2 regions of the Clostridium sp. AWRP genome follow, and region 1 is predicted to be linked to the other one. Evidence: predicted binding sites of a transcription regulator. Region 1 holds the regulator's gene; the other holds the start of a gene.
The links. The regulator HrcA, encoded in region 1, represses chaperone genes, less so after heat shock. The targets are predictions, from matches to a motif close to TGTTAGCACTCNNNNNNNNNGAGTGCTAACA.
Positions count from the first base shown of each region.

Region 2: a site for HrcA is predicted at 1,625-1,655, ahead of groES (co-chaperone GroES). Genes of this name have one in related genera too.

Region 1 covers NZ_CP029758.2:845,220-848,663, forward strand. Annotated here, with positions in the region: gene hemW (radical SAM family heme chaperone HemW) at 1-836, shown strand, start outside; gene hrcA (heat-inducible transcriptional repressor HrcA) at 1,026-2,066, shown strand; gene grpE (nucleotide exchange factor GrpE) at 2,117-2,749, shown strand; gene dnaK (molecular chaperone DnaK) at 2,834-3,444, shown strand, end outside.
Region 2 covers NZ_CP029758.2:3,957,810-3,961,253, reverse strand. Annotated here, with positions in the region: gene DMR38_RS18525 (4Fe-4S dicluster domain-containing protein) at 1-325, shown strand, start outside; gene DMR38_RS18520 (TVP38/TMEM64 family protein) at 579-1,295, shown strand; gene groES (co-chaperone GroES) at 1,712-1,996, shown strand; gene groL (chaperonin GroEL) at 2,059-3,444, shown strand, end outside.

The DNA of each region.
Region 1 (3,444 bases):
CAGAAGACAAATTCAAAGTTTTAAGGAAGCTGGGAGTAAATAGACTTAGTATAGGTCTTCAGGCTTGGCAAAATTCTATACTTAAATGTATAGGAAGAATTCATACTTTAGAAGATTTTTTAAAGACATATGACATGGCAAGAAAATTTAAATTTTCAAATATAAACATAGATCTTATGTTTGGACTTCCAGGTCAGACAATAGAAGATTGGAAAGAATCATTGCAAAATGTAGTTAAGTTGAATCCAGAACATATATCTTGTTATAGTCTTATAGTGGAAAAAGGTACTCCATTTTACAATGCACATCAATTAAAAAACTTGAATTTGCCTGGAGAAGAACAAGAAAGACAGATGTATTATTTCACACTTGATTTTTTGTCTAAAATAGGATATGAACAATATGAAATATCCAATTTTTCAAAGAAAGATAGAAAATGCAAACATAATTTAATTTATTGGAACATGGAGGAATATATAGGCTGTGGGGCAGGTGCCCATTCTTATGTAGATGGTTATAGGTATAGAAATACCCCAAATATAGAAGAATATATTTTACAGGGAAATTTGAACCAGTTTTTAAGATTAGATAAACATAAAAATTCTATCTGTGACAGTATGGAGGAATTTGTATTTATGGGTCTTAGAAAAATAGATGGAATTTCTACAGAAGATTTCTATAGGAGATTTAACAAGAATATTTATTCTGTATATGGGGATGTAATTGAAAAGTACATAAAGATGGGTATTTTAATAAAAGAGGGACATATGCTGTACTTAAGCAAAAGAGGAATAGAAGTATCTAACAGTGTAATGTGTGATTTTATATTGACATAATTTCAAGTGAGCTAGATATTTTAAGTAAATCTGAGAAACCTCAATGAATTCTATTTTAAATTATAAAAAACATATTATTTACCTTTAAAATATAGTTATATAGTATTGACAAAAAAAATTATGAGTGATATTTTTTAATCATAGCAATTAGCACTCAACAACAATGAGTGCTAATAAAGAGGTGATATTATGGAAATGGATGAAAGAAAAATAAAAATACTTCAGGCAATAGTAAATGATTATATAAATACTGCTGAGCCTGTTGGATCCAGAACCATAGCTAAAAAATATAATTTAGGTGTAAGTTCAGCTACTATAAGAAATGAAATGGCGGATCTGGAGGAAATGGGTTATTTAGAACAACTTCACAGTTCTTCAGGAAGGATACCTTCCAATAATGGATACAGGTTGTATGTTGACAAATTGATGCAGATACCCAATTTGAGCCAAGAAGAAATGTATATAATAAAATCACAGATTATAGATGCAGCTTTATTTGAGGTGGATAAAATATTAAAGCAGGCTGTTTGTCTTTTATCGGAGCTCACCAAACTTACTTCTATAGTTAGAGCACCTTCAGTTAAAAGGGGTTATATAAAGCATGTACAGTTAATAAACATTGAATCAAGCACCAATATATTATTGGTACTTATAATTGATAGTGGTATTATAAAGAACAATTTGATAAAGGTAGGAAAAACTATTTCAGATGATACTCTTGTTAAATTAAGTAATATGCTAAACATCAGATTAAAGAATTTAAGTGCTGAACAGATAAATTTAGAAGTTATAAATAATTTAAAAAATGATTTCCAAGGATATGAAGACATATTCAATAATATAATTTCTGCATTGTATGATAGTCTAAATAGTGTAGATAATTCCAATATATATACCCAGGGGGCTACAAATATTTTTAATTATCCGGAATATAAGGATATAGAAAAGGCAAGAGAATTTTTATCTATGATGGATAATAAAGATAAAGTTAGCAGCTTACTGAACAGTAATTCAAATATTTCAGTAAAAATTGGTAAGGAAAATTATACAGAAGGTGCAGAAGATTGCAGTGTTGTATCTGCTGTTTACAGTTTGAATGAAAGACCTATAGGTGAAATTGGAGTCATAGGACCTACAAGGATACCTTATTCTAAAGTCATATCGATACTTGCAAATGTAGTAAAGGAAATGAATTATATTTTAAGTAATGCCTATTCTGATGAAAAATAGAATAAATTTTGTAAAATAGGTATAAATGTTAGATTGGAGGAAGTATTTAAATGTTAAAGGATAAAGGTGATAATGTAAAAGACCTTAATGAAGAATGTGAAAATGATTCAGAAAATGAAAAAAAAGATAAAGATAATGAAAGTGTAGATGAAAGCACAGAGGATAATTCAGAAGAGGAATTAGAAGAAACAGAAGATAAAGAGATAAATTTCATGGGAGAATTGAAAAAAGAAAATTCTAAATTAAAAGATGAAAATAAAAAGGTCATAAATGAATTGGATTCTATTAAAGATAGACTTGCAAGAGTTATGGCAGAGTATGATAACTTTAGAAAAAGAACTGTTAAAGAGAAGGACAATATTTATTCTGATGCTTGTAAGGATATATTAAAAGAAGTTTTACCAGTATTAGATAATTTGGAAAGGGCAGTAAATGTAGAAGGAAATGCAGAAGATTTGAAAAAAGGTATAGAGATGACAATGAAACAATTTAATGATGCCCTTTCAAAATTAAATGTAGAGGAAATTCCTTGCGAAGGAGAATTTGATCCAAATCTACATAATGCAGTTATGCATATAGAAGATGATAAATATGATAAAAATTCTATAGTAGAAGTATTGCAAAAAGGATATAAAAGAGAAGACAAAATAATCAGATACAGCATGGTTAAAGTAGCAAATTAAGTTTAAAACATACAAATTAAATTTGTTTGAATTAAATATATGTAAGATAATTTTAAGGCAGTTAAATTTAGGAGGTAAGTTAATATGTCAAAAATAATAGGTATTGATTTAGGAACAACTAATTCATGTGTTGCAGTTATGGAAGGTGGAGATCCTGCAGTTATAGCAAATTCAGAAGGAGCAAGAACAACTCCATCAGTAGTATCATTTCAGGCAAATGGAGAAAGATTGGTAGGTCAAGTTGCCAAAAGGCAGGCAATAACAAATCCTGATAAGACAATAATGTCAATAAAAAGACAAATGGGAACAAACCATAAAGTAAATATAGATGGAAAAGATTATACACCACAGGAGATATCTGCAATGATACTTCAAAAAATAAAGGCAGATGCTGAAGCTTATTTAGGAGAAACTGTAACTGAAGCAGTTATAACAGTACCAGCATATTTTAACGATAGTCAGAGACAGGCAACTAAAGATGCAGGTAAGATTGCAGGATTAAATGTACGTAGAATAATAAATGAACCAACAGCTGCATCACTTGCTTATGGACTTGATAAAACTGATACAAGTCAAAAGATATTTGTATATGACTTAGGTGGAGGTACTTTTGATGTATCCATACTAGAACTTGGAGATGGAGTATTTGAAGTTAAAGCTACAAATGGTGATACTCATCTAGGTGGAGATGACTT
Region 2 (3,444 bases), 1.5 Mb from region 1:
AGGATTTGCACAAGGTGGAGGCCTTACAGCAGCTATAGAAAATTATATAGGAGAAGAGAAAATAGATATTAAATTTGAGCCTGTAAAGGTAAGTGGAAAAGATGAGATAAAAAAAGCTATGAATTCAGCTAAAATTGGGAGACTCCCGGGTAATTTTATAGAGGGAATGATGTGTGAAGGTGGATGTATTGGTGGACCTGCTACTATGGTTTCTTCTATGAAAGCTAGAGGACAATTGATTAAATTTAGTAAACAATCTGATAAAAAATCTGTGCTTTCTAATGAAAAACTTAAAGAATTTGGAGATGTAAATCTAGAGAGATAAACTATAAGGTTTGTAAAGCAAGAATCAACTTATACTACGGATATTTTTAGCAATTAAAAATTAACATTCACTATTCATTCTTAAGTGTTAACTTAAAAATATGTCTGCGTATAAGTTGATTTTTAAGTTAGAATACTGATATTGTTAAATAAAGTTTAATAAATTATACAAAAAATTGTGATAAGATTTAAAGTATATAACAAAATAAATTGAACATAATGAATATTAATTACATTAAATTAGGTGGTATGGATTGAAAAGATTAAAAAGAATTTTAAAAAAATATAGATCTTATATAGTGTTAGCAATTATATTGTTTATATTAATTGGAATTGCATATGAATATTATAATAAATACATGTATATATTTAGAGATCCAAATAAAATAAAGAATTGGATTATGTCCTATGGCAAATATGGGATAGTAGTATTTTTGTTTGTTCAATTTTTGCAGGTAGTTGCTTTTTTTATACCTGGAGAGATTGTTCAAATTGCAGGAGGATATATATATGGAACATTGTTTGGAAGTATTATATCAATTTTAGGCATAACTTTTGGCAGCATAGCAGCTTATAGTATATCTAGAATTTATGGAAAGCCGCTTGTAAACAAAATAATATCTGACAAGGATTTAAAATTTTTTCGTAAAATGTTGAACTTAGGAAGTATAAACTTTATAGTATTTTTGTTATATGTAATTCCAGGAATACCTAAGGATGTTCTAGCTTATATATGTGGAATATCAAACATTAGCTTTAAACATTTTATATTTTATTCAACTTTAGGAAGGCTGCCTGGAGTAATTATTTCAGCATATTTTGGATCAAAAATATATACTGGAAATAAAATAGTTCTTATATTAATAGGAGTCACAATGACACTTTTATTTGTAATAGGCGTGCTAAAAGGAGAAAAAATAATAGCTAAGATAACGAAAAATAGAACTTCAGAAAGCGATAAACAACTTTAATTGGATTGTTTATTGCTTTTTTAATAAACAGAATTCTTGGCATCAGATGGAGTTTTGACTCCACCTGATGCTTATTAACAGGCTTCTTAGTGCAGGTAGTCATCGGATAAATTTTAGATATTTTGTATATATAAACCTAATTGGAAGATAATAATGGATATGGTTTTACATATGAAAAGTTTATATATTAAGATATGTATGAAATTAATAGTAATAAAGCGAAATAGCTATCTAATTAAAGAATAATCAATATTTTTACTGTAAAATAGGTTAATAACTGGTAAATTTAAATTTGAAAATATATATATTATTCATTATTATAATAATTGTATTAGCACTCACAATTAATGAGTGCTAACAATAAAAGCTAAAAATTAATTTTAAATACATTTAAATATTTTTAAGGAGGGGTTTAGATGAAAATTAGACCACTTGGAGACAGAGTTGTAATTAAAAAATTGGAAGCTGAGGAAACTACAAAGAGCGGTATTGTTTTACCAGGAAGTGCTAAAGAGAAACCACAAGAAGCAGAAGTTGTGGCAGTAGGAATTGGTGGAACAGTAGACGGAAAAGAAGTTAAAATGGAAGTAAAAGTAGGAGATAAGGTGTTATTCTCCAAATATGCTGGAAATGAAGTAAAAATAGACGCACAAGAGTACACTATTTTAAAACAGGACGACATATTAGCTATAATTGAGTAGTTGATTAATTCAAACAGAAAAACAAGTATTTATATAACGGTTAATTGTAAGGAGGGTTTTTTATGGCAAAAAGTATTTTATTCGGTGAAGATGCAAGAAAATCAATGCAAGAAGGCGTAAATAAGTTAGCAAATGCAGTAAAAGTTACACTTGGACCTAAGGGAAGAAATGTAGTACTTGATAAGAAATTTGGTTCACCACTTATCACAAATGATGGTGTTACAATAGCAAAGGAAATAGAATTAGAAGATCCATATGAAAATATGGGAGCACAGCTTGTAAAAGAAGTTGCTACAAAGACAAATGATGTAGCAGGAGATGGAACAACTACAGCTACTTTGCTTGCGCAAGCAATAATAAGAGAAGGCTTAAAAAATGTTACAGCTGGAGCAAATCCAATGCTTATAAGACAAGGTATAAAGATGGCTGTAGACAAAGCCGTAGAAGAAATTAAGAAAGTTTCAACAACTGTAAAGGGAAAAGAAGATATAGCAAGAATTGCAGCTATATCAGCTTCTGATGAAGAAATAGGTAAATTAATAGCTGATGCAATGGAAAAGGTAGGCAACGAAGGTGTCATAACTGTTGAAGAATCAAAAACTATGGGAACTGAATTAGACGTAGTTGAAGGTATGCAGTTTGATAGAGGCTATTTAAGCCCATATATGGTTACTGATTCAGAAAAAATGGAAGCTGCAATAGAAGATCCATATATATTAATAACAGACAAGAAGATATCAAATATTCAAGACATATTACCATTACTTGAGAAAATAGTTCAACAAGGAAAGAAGTTACTTATAATAGCTGAAGACGTAGAAGGAGAAGCACTAGCAACTTTAGTTGTAAATAAGTTAAGAGGAACATTTACTTGTGTAGCAGTAAAAGCACCTGGATTTGGTGACAGAAGAAAAGAAATGCTTCAGGACATAGCAATACTTACTGGAGGACATGTAATATCAGAAGAATTAGGAAGAGACTTAAAAGAAGCTGAATTAGAGGATTTAGGAAGAGCTGAATCTGTAAAGATAGACAAAGAAAATACTACTATAGTAAACGGACGAGGAGATAAAAAAGCTATAGCAGATAGAGTATCCCAGATTAAGGTTCAAATAGAAGAAACTACTTCAGATTTTGATAAAGAAAAACTTCAAGAAAGACTTGCAAAACTTGCAGGTGGAGTAGCTGTAGTAAAAGTTGGAGCAGCAACTGAAACTGAATTAAAAGAGAAAAAATTAAGAATAGAAGATGCGCTTGCAGCTACAAAAGCAGGTGTTGAAGAAGGTATGGGACCAGGAGGCGGAACTGCTTATATAAATGCAATTCCAGAAGTTGAAAAATTAACTTCAGATATACCAGATGTAAAAGTTGGTATAGACATAATAAGAAAAGCATTAGAAGAACCAGTTAGACAGATAGCAGCAAATGCTGGTGTTGAAGGTTCTGTA